2 linked regions of the Prochlorococcus marinus XMU1404 genome follow. The protein of the gene in region 2 interacts with the protein of the main gene of each other region in a pairwise test. Links are inferred from orthologs where the notes say so. Each region holds a gene or a part of one and is shown on either strand. Other genes may lie near its edges.

Region 1 (7,906 bases), on a different replicon or contig from region 2:
AAAGTGCCTTCTGGTGTATAAACCATTTTCCATTCTCCACTAGCGTCTATTCCAAAAACTTGTGCTCTTCTATAGTCTGTTCCGTATTGCACAGCCTGTTCTCTCATTAGGGTAAGTAATTTATCCCCACTTATATCAACAGGAACACCGGGGTAATTAGCTATTTGATGAGTTATCGCTAAGGCGCCAACAGATGGATTTTTATCTAAAATTACTGTCTTTAAGTTTGAACGAGATGTATAAAGTGCGCAAGTACATCCGGCAGGACCTCCTCCGATAATAACTACATCTGACTCAATGATTTCCAATTTAATAAAACTCCTTTTAATAGCTAATTAGATGAGTTCTTGGTTAGAAGATATCTTTAATGTAAATACCTAACCTTCATATAGATATAAGTTAAAAGAAAAAAAAGAAAAAAGCATAATATAGAAACAAACTTACATAGGAAAATATAAAAAATTAATTATCAAAATGATCAGTTACGTGAAATGTTCTGTATTGATCTATTATTAGGTCATATAGAAAAAATCAATTGCCGTAGAAACATTATATTTTTCATGACCAACTCTGATTACCTTTTAAAAGCTGCTATTAAGAAATTAACCGAAAAATTAAACGAGATATTATTTGAAAAAATTGAAGAAGCAACAAATATTGCTCAGGATGCTCCAGAAATTCTTAAAAAAGAATTTGATAGCTTGAAAGAATCCATAATCGAAGAAGCCTCAAGAATGGAGAAAGCCGAAAATATTCAAGAAAATGAGTCCACAAATTCTTCTAAAGATTCCAAAATAAAAAAAGCTTTAAATGAAATTGAAGGTATCCATAAGCAAATTGATCTCATTAATAAAAAGATAAATAATCAAATTAAATGAGTTATCACATTCTTCGTTATCTTTTAAAAAAATTGAAGAGGGCCTTTCTTATTTGGATAACTCTGATTTTGCTTTTAATAAATTTATGGATAGATAATATTAGATTTACAATTTTTCAAACTAAGAGCAATGAAAAAAGTAAGGTCCAAATTAAAAGAGCTAGGTGGTTTACTAATCAATTAATAAAGCTTGGTTCAGCATTTATTAAAATTGGGCAACTATTATCAGCGAGACCTGATTTAATTCCTAATACATGGATACAGGAATTGTCTAAATTGCAGGATCAAGTTCCTAATTTTTCATTTGCCCAAGTTGAAGAAACTATTAGAGAAGAACTTGGATCTAAGTTTAATGAAATAGATGAAATAATAATTGATCCGGTTGGATCAGCTTCACTTGCTCAGGTTCATAAGGCAACTTTAAAAGATGGTAAGAAAGTAGCATTTAAAGTCCAAAGACCCAATTTAAAAGAATTGTTTATTATCGATTTAGGCATAATGCAGCAAATAGCAGGTTTGTTGCAGAAAAATAAGAATTGGAGTCGAGGTAGAAACTGGGTTGAGATTGCTAAAGAGTGTAGGAAAGTTCTCATTAAGGAACTTGATTTTAATTGTGAAGCACAATATGCAGCAAGATTTAGACAGCAATTTCTTGATGATGAAAACATTGTAGTTCCTGAAGTAATTTGGGATATGAGCAGTGAAAAAGTACTTTGTTTAAGTTATCTAGAAGGAACAAAAATAAGCGACTTAGAAAAATTACAAACACAAGAAATTGATTTACCAAAAATTGCAGAAATAGGTGCAATAAGCTATTTAAAACAATTAGTAAATTACGGTTTTTTTCATGCAGACCCTCATCCAGGGAATCTAGCAGTTTCAAATGAAGGTAAATTGATTTTTTATGATTTTGGAATGATGGGCAATATCTCAAATAATCTTCAAACAAGATTAGGGGGGATGGTTAAGGCTGCTGCTTTAAGAGATGCCTCATCACTTGTTAGTCAATTACAACAAGCTGGGCTAATTTCAAAAGATATTGATGTAGGACCAGTCAGAAGATTAGTTAGATTGATGCTTAAAGAAGCCTTAACTCCACCATTTAGTCCAAATATTATTGAAAAATTATCTGGAGATTTATACGAACTTGTTTATGAAACACCATTTCAACTGCCAGTAGATTTAATCTTTGTGATGAGAGCTCTATCAACTTTTGAAGGAGTTGGTAGAATGCTTGACCCAGGGTTTAACCTTGTATCAGTGACCAAGCCTTATTTAATAGAACTTATGACTTCAAATAATCAAACTCCCAACGATTTAATTAACCAATTTGGAAAACAAGTAGGTGAACTAGGATCGAAAGCTGTTGGAATTCCAAAAAGAATAGATGAAAGTTTAGAAAGATTAGAGCAGGGCGATTTACAATTGCAAATAAGAATGGGAGAGTCTGATCGGCAATTCAAAAAAATGTTTACTGCTCAAAAAACTTTAGGCCATTCAATTCTTATAGGAAGCTTATCAATTGCATCTGCTTTACTTGTAACTAATAAACAAAATAATTTTGCATTGTTGCCACTTTTTTTTGCACTACCAATAAGTATTGATTGGATAAAATGCCAACTAAGTATGAGAAAAGGCTCACGTTTAGAAAAACTTAAGCGCTAAAAACTATATATTTTTTGGACCTAAACCTAAAGCTCCGGCAAATCTTGCTTGATTTCCTAATTCCTCTTCAATTTTTAAAAGCCTGTTGTATTTTGCAATCCTTTCACTTCTACTCAAAGAGCCTGTCTTGATCTGACCAGATCTTGTGGCGACAGATAAATCAGCAATTGTTGTATCTTCAGTCTCACCGCTTCTATGACTTATAACACTCGTGAAACCAGACATTTTAGCTAAATCAATAGCTTCCAAAGTTTCAGTTAATGTTCCAATTTGATTTACCTTTATTAGGATTGAGTTGGCAGATTTTTCCATAATCCCTTTCCTTAACCTTTCTGTATTAGTAACGAATAAATCATCACCTACAAGCTGAACTTTATTTCCTAGTTCTTTATTTAATTCTGACCAACCCTCCCAATCATCCTCCGCTAAACCATCCTCTATTGAAACTATTGGATAATTAGAAACTAATCTTGAAAGATATGAAATCATTTCAGAACTATTTAAACTTTTCCCTTCATATTTATAGATACCATCACTATAAAATTCAGTACTAGCTGCATCTAAAGCTAAAGATACCTGCTCACCAGGCTTAAATCCAGCTTTATGGATTGCTTCTAATAATAAGTCTCCTGCTTCTTCGCTTGATGACAAATTAGGCGCGAATCCACCCTCATCGCCTACCGCAGTAGATAAACCTTTTTGGTCAAGTAATGATTTTAATGAGTGAAAAATTTCAGTACCCATTCTTAATGATTCACTGAAATTATTAACTCCATGTGGGACGAGCATAAATTCCTGAAAATCAAGACTATTTGGTGCATGAGCACCACCATTTATTACATTCATCAATGGGACTGGAAGAAGATTGGATAATGGATCTCCAAGATACCTATATAGGGGAATTTCTAAAGCATTTGCTGATGCTCTGGCAGTTGCGAGACTTACTGCAAGGATTGAATTTGCTCCAAGGTTGGACTTATTAGGAGTTCCATCAATTTCAATCATTAATTTATCTACTGCAGTTTGATCTAAAGCTGACAAACCACATAACGCAGGGGATATTGTTTCATGAATTTTATTAACAGCATTCATAACACCTTTTCCCATATATTTTGAGCCACCATCTCTTAATTCATGTGCCTCATGAGCACCAGTGCTAGCTCCGCTTGGAACAATTGCTCTACCACTTGCACCACATTCCAAAAACACTTCTGCCTCTACAGTTGGATTACCTCTTGAATCAAGGACTTGCCTTGCTTCAATAGTATCAATAAGAAAATCAATAGTTTCTTTCACAATTTAATTATTACTATTTAAATCCTATTAATAGCTGAACTATTTGGCTAACATCTGAAATATATATGTTAACCAAATATAATTTCAATTTCAGAACAACTTAGATATTAGTTAAAGCTTTTATTAATTCAAAAGTCCCAGCAACCCTTGTCATAAACATATTTTTCAAATTCATCTTACAATTTAAAATTATTGGATGATTATTATTGCATATCCTATTTAGAATATTAATTAATAATCAACTATAGTTTTTATAGTTTATGAGAGAAACACTTACATCCAGTCCTGAACTTTTTAGCGATATCAGTTGGAATCTTCTTTTATTAGGGGAAGAAACCGCAAAAAAATGGGATCATAGCGAATTTAATATTGAACACATAATTCATACGTTGTTCTCATCAAGTGAATTCTTTGCTTTCATTGAAAAATTATCAATCGACCAAGATATAGTTTTAGACATAACAGAAGATTTTTTAGAAGAGACACCAACAAATGAGTCAGATATTTTTACTATCGGAGAAGATTTAGAAATTTTATTAGATAATGCGAATCAGATTAAAATTCAATGGGGATCGAAATTAATAGAAATCCCTCATTTACTAATTGCTCTTGGAAGGGATTTAAGAATTGGAAATTATGTTTTTGAAGAAGGCAATCTTTCAATGGAAAAATTAGAGGAAGAATTAAAGTTTTTTCCAAATATTAATCAATCAAAAGATTCTTTTAATTACGAGAACGTAATTGAGATTAATAATCAATCTAATTTTGAATCAAACAAAGAGACTTTAGTTAAAGATGAAAAATTTGAAAAAGCTATTGTTACATTACCCAAAAGTGAACTTCAAATTGAAACCAAAAAACAAGTTGAAAAAGATGAGAATGCTCTTTCAATTTATGGTAAAGATTTAACAGAATCAGCCAAAAAAGGCTTACTGGATCCTGTTTTAGGAAGAGAAAATGAGATCAATAATTTAATGAGGGTACTCTGCAGAAGAAACAAAAATAATCCTATACTTATTGGCAATCCTGGAGTTGGTAAAACCTCAATTGCAAAATTACTTGCGCAATTAATTGTAGACAAAAAAGTTCCTGATTCTTTAAAAGACTTAAAAATTATTTCACTTGACTTAGGTGCTTTAGTTTCTGGAACAAAATTTAGAGGCCAACTAGAGGAACGACTAAGCCTAATATTGCAGGAACTTAACAATCCAAGCCAAGGAATGATTCTATTTATTGATGAAATTCACTCAATATTGAGTTCTGACAGATCCTCTACCGACATTAGTAATATTTTAAAACCTTTACTATCTGAAGGAGAACTTAGATGTATCGGTACAACAACACCTGAGAAATTTCGTGAAACTATTGAAAAAGATCAGGCATTGAATAATTGCTTTCAAAAGATAGCAGTTAATGAACCTTCAGTAGAATTAAGCGCAACAATACTGCAAGGTATCAAAAAGAAATATGAATCACACCATGGCATAAAAATTTCTGAAGAGGCTGTAAAACATTCTGCAAAATTGGCCGACAGATACATCAGCGATAAATGTCTTCCTGATAAAGCAATAGATTTAATTGATGAAGCAGCTGCACAGTTAAAAATCGATTTTAATAATAAGCCTCAAATAATTCTCCAACTAGAAAACAAACTTCATACTATTGATGAAAAACTGAATAATTGGGAAGGAGACAATAATGAAGCTCAAGAAAAACTATCTGATATGAGAAAACAATCAGAGGAGAAATTGAACGTTCTTTTGGACAATTGGGACAATTTGAGGGAAGAAATGGAGAAATTATCTATTTTGATGAAAGAAGAAGATAAGCTAACCAAACAAATTAAAGATAAATCAAATCGCGAAATTGAAAATGATTTAGATCACTTAGAAAAGCTTGAAAAAGATTTAAGTGAAATAGAGAATAAAATACAAAAAGTTGAAGTGAACTTTAGTAAAATAAAGAAAAATAGAAATTTCCCTTTTAAATATCAAGTTGAACCTGACGATATTGCTGATGTTATCTCAAAAATCACAGGTATTCCAATTTCCAAAGTAGTTTCAAATGAACGTAAGAAATTAGTCAATCTTGAAACAGAACTAAGTGAAAAAGTTATTGGACAAGAAAAAGCTATTGAAACTGTCTCTGCTGCGATTAGAAGAGCTCGCGTTGGCATGAAAAGTCCTAAAAGACCTATTGGATCTTTTTTATTTATGGGTCCTACAGGTGTTGGCAAAACAGAATTAGCAAAATCTCTTGCTACAGCTTTATTTGATGAAGAAGACGCACTTTTAAGATTAGATATGAGTGAATATATGGAGAAAAACGCCGTAGCAAGACTTTTGGGAGCTCCTCCAGGTTATATTGGTTATGAAGAGGGTGGTCAATTAACTGAAGCTGTAAGACGTAAACCCTATTCAGTAATACTTCTTGATGAGATAGAAAAAGCACATACAGAAGTATTTAATATCCTTTTACAAGTCTTAGATGAAGGAAGATTAACGGACTCTCAAGGAAGGACTGTGGACTTCAAAAATACAGTAATCATTATGACAAGTAACCTAGCTGGTAAATCTATACTTGAGTATTCACAAAAAATTTCTAAAAGTGAGGGAAAGTTAGAGAAGGATCAACAAACTCTTGAAGATTCTATTAGTAATACATTATCTTCAATTTTTAGACCAGAATTTTTAAATAGAATTGATGAAGTAGTAAAGTTTGATCCATTATCTATTGATGAACTTCAAAAAATAATTATTTTACAAACAGAAGATTTAAAAAACCTACTTCTTGAACAGAAAATCAATATCAATATAGATAAAAAAGTTATTAATAAAATTGCAACCGATTCTTACGAACCTGAATATGGTGCTAGGCCACTTAGCAGGGAGCTTAGAAGACAGATAGAAAATCCCTTAGCTGCAAAACTTTTAGAGGATAACTTTAAAAACAAAAAAAATATCACAATAAAACTTAACCCTTCTAAAAAGAATGAGATTTTTTTTAAACCTAGCTGAGGAGTAAATCAATAAGCTAAAATAATAGATAAAGCATAAAGCTTAATTACAAAAAATCTTGTGACAAGTCCCACTACTAATAAAGAACCTCTTAAAAAAGATTCCCCTGAAATAGAAGAGCCTAAAAAAAAGGATAATTTTTTTAGTTCTACCTACAATGAGCTCAAACTTGTCGTATGGCCAAACAAACAACAACTTTTTAGTGAATCAGTAGCGGTTATAATTATGGTATCTTTTTCTGCGGCAGCCATAGCCTCTGTCAGCAGATTCTATGGATGGGCAGCCTCTCAAATTTTTGGTTAAATTACCCCTGAATATCCATTTAAATAAAGATCTTAATAAACTTCAAAAAAAAAAATGAGTAATGAATTGACTACAAACCTTGCTTCTTCAAAAGCTAATACTAGCATCGCGAGATGGTATGCAGTTCAAGTAGCATCAAGCTGTGAAAAAAAAGTAAAAGCGACCCTTGAGCAGAGATCAGTAACTTTGGGTGTTAATAATCGGATTATTGAAATTGAAATTCCCCAGACTCCTGGAATTAAATTAAAGAAAGATGGTAGTAGACAAACTACTGAAGAAAAAGTTTTCCCAGGTTATGTCCTCGTAAGAATGATTTTGGACGAAGATACAATGATGGCTGTAAAAAGTACTCCAAATGTAATTAACTTTGTTGGTGCTGAAGATGGTAGAGGTAGCGGAAGATCACGAGGTCATATCAAACCTCGACCATTATCCAGACAAGAAGTTAATAGGATCTTTAAGCGCGCATCAGAGAAAAAGGCTGTAATCAAATTAGATATTGAAGAAAAAGATAGGATCATAGTAACTAGTGGTCCATTTAAGGATTTCCAGGGAGAAGTTATAGAAGTTTCCGGGGAAAGAAATAAATTAAAAGCATTACTTTCGATATTTGGGCGCGAGACTCCTGTAGAATTAGAGTTCTCCCAAATCAATAAACAAAATTAATTTCTAATAGTTTTGTTTATCTAGTAAAATGATGATTTTCTACCTCAGCTTAAATTCTCAAATCTAATGGCAAAAAAAATTG
Region 2 (7,866 bases):
TAATCCATCAGTTATTCCACTACCAGCAAAAACAACATTTTCTCCTGAGGCCAATTCGTTAGCTTCATAGATTTTATCTATATCGGTTATACCCATTTCATTAAGGCGTTTTATATTTCCTTCTTTTGTGTAATCAGCCCATTCAGAAGTTTGAGCAATTGCTGGATCATAAACTAGTTGTCCTTGAAAGTGGCCCCCTAGAGCTCTCATTGCAGCCGCGGAGATAACACCTTCTGGAGCAGCTCCTATACCCATCAAGCAATGTGTTCCAGTCCCTGCGAAACCACATGCAATAGCGGCTTGAACATCACCATCAGAGATTGGTTGTACTTTTGCACCACACCCTCGAATCTCTTTAATTAAATCTTTATGCCTGGTTCTATCCATAACAACTACAGTAAGTTCATCTATAGAAAGATCTAAACAATCACTAAGTATATTCAAGTTTTCAGTTGCAGAATTTCTAATGTCTACTTTCCCTTTTGCAGCGGGGGGGGCTGCTAATTTGTTCATATAAAAATCAGGAGCATTAAAAAGACCGCCAGTATCAGAGGCAGCTAAAACTGCCATAGAACCTCTTTGATTATTTGCGCAAAGGTTAGTTCCTTCACAAGGATCTACTGCAAAATCAACCCCTGGTCCACTTCCACTTCCCACCTCTTCACCTATATAAAGCATTGGTGCTTCATCTCTTTCACCTTCACCAATAACAATTTTCCCTTTCATTTCAATTTTGCCCATTCGCAATCGCATTGCTTCGACAGCTGCAGCATCAGCTTCATCTTTTTGACCAAGTCCTGTAAGTTTTGCTGAGGCAATAGCTGCTTGCTCGACGACTTCGAGAATTTCTTGAATTAATGTTTGATTCACAATTAAATTTTTGAGGATTTTCTAAAAGGTTTAGAGTATGATCTCATAAAAAATGACATTTTTTTTGAGAATTATTATGCTAGTAAGCTTTTTTTAACTCTTTACAGCTGTTACTTTATCAGGCCATGACTTGAAATTAGGAATAAACAACTAAATATAGTATCTTTATTAAATATTTTAAAAATTAAATGACTGAGTCAAATCAAAAAAATTTAGCTGGTGTTAATAGACCAATTCAAATAATTCCTTCTGTTTTACCTGCAGATTGGGCAAATATGGGGGCATGTGTGAAAGATCTTGAGAAAGCTGGGGTGGATAGAATTCAATTTGATGTAATGGATGGAAATTTCGTGCCAAATCTTACTTTCGGTCCTGAAATGATTGCTGCATGCAGGAAATATTGTAATGTTCCTTTTGAAACTCAATTAATGGTAAGTCAATACAATTGTGAAACCATGCTTGAATCGTATGTAAACGCTACTAAAGGAGCAAATGGTGAACCAGGAGTAGTAATAGCTCATGCCGAAGCAAATATTCATTTACATAGAGTTCTTGGAAGAATAAGAGACCTAGGAGGATCTCCTTCTGTTGCATTAAATCCTCATACTCCATTTGAGATGATTAAAAACATAATGGATATGGTTGATCATGTTTTAGTAATGACAGTTAATCCAGGTTTTGGTGGGCAAGCTTATATACCAACAATGCTTAGTAAAATCAGAGAAATAAGAAACTTTATTATCGAAAAAAACCTAAATGTCGACATTGAAGTTGATGGAGGTATAAAAGCAAATTGGACAATTTCACAATGTGCAGATGCTGGTGCTAATTGTTTTATTGCAGGCAGTGGAATGTTTGCTTACCCAACATTAAAAGAGGGATGTGATGACTTGAGAAAAGTTGCACAAGAAGCACAGAACGGGAAGGTGCTTTCAGAACCTCAATAAGATATTCTGCGAGATTAACAAATTACCCAAATATCCAGCCATAACTATGCAACCCTATACCTAAAAAATTAACTCCTAAATAACATACTAAAACGACTAAGAAGCCAGTAGTGGCTAATAATGCTGGCCTTCTTCCTTGCCAACCTTTACTTATTCTCATATGCAAATAAGCAGCATAAAACAACCATGAAATAAATGCCCATGTTTCTTTTGGATCCCAACTCCACCATGTGCCCCATGCCTCATTAGCCCAAACCGCACCAGAAATTAAACCTAGAGTTAACAGGACAAAACCTATCAATATAGAACGATAACTTAATGTATCTAATTCTTCTGAATGAGAAAATTCAATAGGATCAACTAATTCAGTTAAAGGATAGTTATTAGAAATTTTGAATCCTCCTATCCCTATAGAACTACTTCTTATTTGAAGAGGCTTTTTACTATTAATGAACAAAACAGAAGCTGAAAGTAAAGAACCCATTATTAATGCCGCATAACTAAGCATTACGACACTTACATGCATTATTAACCAACTAGATCTTAAAGCTGGAACCAAGTTGGATGATAATTTCAAATCTTCAGGCAAAACAAAACAAGCAAAAGACACAGTCAGCAACTCAATGGGTATAGCAATTGAGGGAATTATTGGAGATTGGTATTCCCTCTCAATCAATAGTTGTCCAATTATTATCCCCCAAGTAAGGAAATAAAGAGATTCATACAAATTACTTATTGGGAAATGCCCAGAAATTATCCACCTAAAAAGTAATTGTAGCGTTATGAATAAATTCACTAGGATAGTAAGAAATCGTACAGTAAAAGAAGACTTTTTTTTGAAAACTGCACCCAAAGATATTGGTAGGTTAATTAATAAAATATAAAAAACCAGAATACCTAACACTGAAACCGGGTCATAAATTATATTTTTAAAAAGATTATTTAATATCATTTCAAGAAGTTTAAGCCTGTTTTAAAATTCAATAACAATCAAATAATAATTTAAAACATACTTATATGAGTAAATATTTAATAATTAAGTTTTAATTTATTTTTGAGGTATTTCAAAGTTTGAAATTATCTCCGAGATAATACTTTTTAACTATTGAGTTATCTGCTAATTCACTTGATGATCCATAAGATAAAATTTTTCCTTCACTTAATACATAAGACTTTTTTGTAATCAGAAGTGTCTCTCTCACATTATGGTCTGTAATAAGAATACCTACCCCGCTATTACTTAATTTAAGAATTAAACTCTTTAGATCATTAACAGCTAGAGGATCGATACCAGCAAATGGTTCATCCAATAATAAATATTTTGGCCCTTTTCTACCCACAGAGAGTGCTCTAGCTATTTCACATCTCCTCCTCTCTCCTCCTGAAAGTTGATAACCATAATTATCTACAAAATTATTCAAATTAAATTCATTAATTAATTGTTCTCTTCTATTTCTTACCGCCGCTCGACTATAAGATGAATTCTGTAAAGCTAAATCTATATTGTCCTTTACAGTTAAATCTCTAAAAATACTCGCCTCCTGAGTTAAATAACCCAAACCAAGTCTTGATCTTATTGGGAGTGGAAGATTGGTTATATTTCTACCATTCATTAAAACTTTACCTTTATCTGGTTTTATATTTCCAACTGCAAGATTAAAAGTGGTAGTTTTCCCTGCGCCATTAGGTCCCATCAAACCTACAACTTCTCCAGGATTTACTGTTATGGAAACATCATTTACTATTAATCTACCCTTAATCGAAAGGGATACATTTTGAATTTTTAAGTTCATCTTCCTGGAAAAAGATTAATTATTTTATTTTCTTGAAAAAAATAAAGAAATAGAAAAAAATAATTTAATTTAAGGGTAAAGATGTACATTTTAATCAAAGAGGTTTCAGAAAAGGCTTATCGTTCTCATTTAAATTCACTTTATATTGTAATTTCCACAATAAATCTTCCAAACATCGGCAGAAAGATTCAAGATCAATACCTAAATTGATCTTGGTTCTAGTTTTTATTCTCCCCAAACCTTCTCCAAGCAAAATAGTAGCTCCATTTAAATTACCTTTACTTAAGTGAAACTGTGAGACAGATACCTGTAGAATCCCTTGGATGACTTGTCTTTCATCACCATCAACAAAATTCCAAATTTCTTCAAAAGCATCATGAGCCTCATACCATTTATGATTATTAAAAAGATTTAAAGCCGTATGAAGGGAATCTTTAAAACATTCTTTACTTTCTTCATCCATGAAATTAAATATTAATATTTTTTCTTCTTATTTATTTTTCTCATCCTTATTGAATCCGGTGTCACTTCTAACATTTCATCTGGGCCAATATATTCAAGTGCTCTTTCAAGAGTAATATCAACTGGTGATTGTAAAGTATCAAGTTCTTCTGCCCCTGCAGACCTCATATTAGTCAACTGTTTAGTTTTACATATATTTAACTCAAGATCTTGAGGTCGATTATTCTCTCCAATTATCATTCCCTTATAAACTTTAACTCCTGGTTTAATAAAATAAACTCCTCTATCTTCAGCATTTTTTAATGCATAAAATGTGGCCACACCTTCCTCAAAAGCTATAAGAACTCCATTTCTCCTAGTTTCAAAGTCTCCTGTTTTAGGTTTATATTCATAAAAAGAGTGACTCATGATACCTTCACCTCTAGTTATCCGAACAAATTCACCACGAAATCCAATTAGTCCCCTTGATGGCACAAGAAATTCTAATTGAGTTCTCCCATCTGAACTCGTCTGCATGTTTTTCATCTCTGCCTTTCGAGAGCCAAGTTTCTCTATACATGATCCAACAGATACTTCAGGCACATCTAAAACCAAAGTCTCTATAGGCTCACATTCAACATTATCAATTTCTCTAAAAATTACTTGAGGTTGCGATATTTGAAACTCAAACCCCTCTCGCCTCATAGTTTCAATCAAAATCCCCAAGTGTAATTCTCCTCTACCTGAAACCGAGAATCTGTCAGGAGAATCAGTTTCTTCGACCCTAAGGGCAACATTTGTTAAAAGTTCTCTCTCCAATCTGTTTTTTAATTGTCTGCTAGTAACAAATTTTCCTTCTTTCCCTGCAAATGGCGAATCATTGACAACAAAAGTCATATTTAAAGTAGGCTCATCAACTTTGATTAATGGAAGTGGATGAGGGGAATCGGGGCATGCTATGGTCTCACCTATATTGACGTCATCAAAACCGGAAACTGCAACAATATCACCTGCGAATGCTTCATTTATATCAATCCTTTGCAATCCCTCAAATCCTAATAGCTTACTAACTTTTCCTTTGATATTTTTTCCATCTTCTTTAATTAAACTAGCTTGCTGACCATTTTTTATAGTTCCATTATGAATTTTTCCAATTACAATTCTACCTAAAAAATCAGAATAATCTAAAGTAGTGATTTGTAGCTGAAGAGGCTTATTTGAGTCGCCCACTGGAGGCGGTACATGTCTAATAATAGCTTCAAAGAGAGGCATCATATTGTCACTATCAGATTCCATTTCCTCTTTTGCGAAACCAGATAGGCCACTCCCAAAAAGATAAGGGAAATCGCATTGATCATCATCGGCTCCTAATTCTAAAAACAAATCAAGGACCTTATCAATTGCTATTTCAGGTACTACTCTAGGTCTATCAATTTTATTAACAAAGACTATCGGCCTTAGTCCTTTTTCTAATGCTTTTTTTAAAACAAATCTTGTTTGAGGCATCGGTCCCTCATTTGCATCAACAATAAGCAAACAGCCATCAACCATTCCCAGAACCCTCTCGACTTCTCCTCCAAAATCTGCGTGTCCTGGTGTATCTATAATATTTATTCTTGTGTCTTTATAGTTAACTGCAGTATTTTTTGAGAGTATAGTAATTCCTCTTTCTCTTTCAAGATCGTTCGAATCCATTACGCATGTAGGAATCACTTCATTGTCTCTAAAAATTCCTGATTGAGATAACAATGCATCCACAAGAGTTGTCTTCCCATGATCGACGTGGGCAATAATTGCAACATTCCTAATTTCTTTTATCGAAGATGACATTTATAAAATCTATATAAAAAGAAGATGACTTTATCAAGGCTAACTCAAAGAATGCTTATTATGAGAATTTTCTTTTTAAGACTTAGAAAAAATATTTATATTGAATAATTTAGAAAGTGAACTGATCACAATTCTCTATTTGAACTTTCAAAAACTTTTAAAGCTTCAATTGATCCCTCATATCTCCAATGCCAAGGTTCATAATCTATATATTTATTATTTTTGTTGAATGATAACTTAAAGTGAAATTTAGCTGCATTCTTTTTTAACCATCTAAAAGCATCAGTATTTTCGAATTCGGTCTCAAAGTCTGTTTCTCTTTGTGTAGCATCACCAATATCAATTGCAAAACCAGTACTATGTTCAGAATATCCTGGGGGAGCTGAAACTCTAGCTCTTTCTGCGGCTTCTTGGTTTCTAAAAGATTTAAGAGAATAGAAGATTTCTTTTTGCAAACTTATTGATCTATAGCCACTCAAGAAAACTAAATATATACCATCGTTTTTTGCTTCGTCTCTCATCTTTAATAAAGAATCACGCATATCGATATGAACTTCAATATTGGGAGCAATTAAAACTAATTTCTCCTTAGGAATTTCGGCATAGGGTAAATGACCTAAAATTCTATGGTCGTGATTTATCTGTGCCTGAAAATTGAGATCACCAAGAGATCCAATTTCTATATTTCTAATTAATCGCAATGTAAAGATAGAAAAAAGTAGAAAAAGAAATGGAGAAAATATTAATGATTTTTTTAATAAAATAGAGTTGGGATTATTTAAATGGGTTCGTTTAGCTAGAGGTATATCAATTTGATTTAAATCTTTGTTTTGTTCCAATATTTAGAGGTGAATCTTGAAAACATATTTCGATATTAACTATTATTTTAAGAAATGCACTTTTATAAGCAAAAAAGATGTAGTTTTTATATACAGTATTATTTTTTTTTCATATGTTGAGGGTAGCTATTATTGGAGGAGGTCCAAGTGGTTCATGTGCTGCAGAAATACTTGCTAAAGCTGGGATAAAAACTTGGCTCTTCGAGAGAAAATTAGATAATGCTAAACCATGTGGAGGAGCTATCCCTCTCTGCATGGTAGAAGAATTTGATTTACCTGAGTCAATTATTGATAGAAAAGTAAGGCATATGAGAATGATATCTCCATCAAATAGAGAGGTAGACATAAGCCTAGATAAAGTTTATGGGAAAAGCGATAATGAGTTTATTGGGATGTGTAGAAGGGAAGTTATGGATGCTTTCATGCGGAATAGAGCATCAGATCTTGGAGCAACACTAATAAATGGATTAGTTACTTCTATTGAAACTGGTAATAATAATCAAGGTCCTTATAAACTCTCCTATTCAGATTTTACCAATGGAGACAAAAAAGGAGAGCTTAAGGAGCTTACTGTTGACCTTCTAATCGGAGCTGATGGAGCCAATAGTAGAGTAGCAAAAGCGATGGATGCAGGGGATTATAAAGTTGCTATTGCATTTCAGGAGAGAATTAAACTTCCTAAAGAAGAAATGAGTTACTACGAAGATCTTGCTGAAATGTATGTAGGCACTGATGTTTCTCCAGATTTTTATGGGTGGGTATTTCCTAAATATGATCATGTTGCAGTGGGTACTGGAACCATGCAAAAGAATCAGTCATTAATTAAAGGACTTCAAGAGGGAGTAAGAAATAGGGCAAAGAAAAGACTTGTCAATGGTGAAGTAATAAAGGTAGAGGCACATCCTATCCCTGAGCATCCAAGACCCAGAAGAGTTGTTGGGAGGATGGCTTTGGTTGGTGATGCAGCAGGTTATGTCACCAAGAGTTCTGGGGAGGGTATTTATTTTGCAGCAAAAAGCGGGAGAATGTGTGCTGAAGAAATTGTTGAGGCATCAAAAAATGGTCAAGTAATTCCATCAGAAAAAGATTTAAAAAACTATCTTAAAAAATGGGATAAAAAATATGGCACAACTTATAAGGTATTAG

What was found.
Region 1: the proteins of rpe (region 2) and eno interact in binary tests that used the Escherichia coli proteins (3 or more experiments, as listed by UniProt). The link is inferred for Prochlorococcus marinus XMU1404 from one-to-one orthologs.

The regions. Positions count from the first base shown.
Region 1 is NZ_JAAORE010000001.1:196,724-204,629, reverse strand. What follows is about bases 1,693-4,648. They hold eno (phosphopyruvate hydratase), read right to left. Parts: upstream 3,839-4,648; coding sequence 2,546-3,838; downstream 1,693-2,545. Other genes in these bases: HA144_RS01080 (ATP-dependent Clp protease ATP-binding subunit), read left to right, coding at 4,099-4,648; HA144_RS01090 (ABC1 kinase family protein), read left to right, coding at 1,693-2,542. In the rest of the region: HA144_RS01100 (NAD(P)/FAD-dependent oxidoreductase), read right to left, coding at 1-308; HA144_RS01095 (hypothetical protein), read left to right, coding at 561-878; more of HA144_RS01090, read left to right, coding at 875-1,692; more of HA144_RS01080, read left to right, coding at 4,649-6,855; preprotein translocase subunit SecE, read left to right, coding at 6,916-7,158; transcription termination/antitermination protein NusG, read left to right, coding at 7,213-7,824; rplK (50S ribosomal protein L11), read left to right, coding at 7,891-7,906. UniProt on the Escherichia coli protein: Catalyzes the reversible conversion of 2-phosphoglycerate (2-PG) into phosphoenolpyruvate (PEP). It is essential for the degradation of carbohydrates via glycolysis.
Region 2 is NZ_JAAORE010000002.1:107,667-115,532, reverse strand. The notes cover bases 22-2,937. They hold rpe (ribulose-phosphate 3-epimerase), read left to right. Parts: upstream 22-1,058; coding sequence 1,059-1,817; downstream 1,818-2,937. Other genes in these bases: lptB (LPS export ABC transporter ATP-binding protein), read right to left, coding at 2,882-2,937; ccsB (c-type cytochrome biogenesis protein CcsB), read right to left, coding at 1,840-2,769; glpX (class II fructose-bisphosphatase), read right to left, coding at 22-870. Also shown: more of glpX, read right to left, coding at 1-21; more of lptB, read right to left, coding at 2,938-3,610; HA144_RS04240 (DUF309 domain-containing protein), read right to left, coding at 3,705-4,073; translational GTPase TypA, read right to left, coding at 4,085-5,881; HA144_RS04230 (M15 family metallopeptidase), read right to left, coding at 6,007-6,720; chlP (geranylgeranyl reductase), read left to right, coding at 6,834-7,866. UniProt on the Escherichia coli protein: Catalyzes the reversible epimerization of D-ribulose 5-phosphate to D-xylulose 5-phosphate.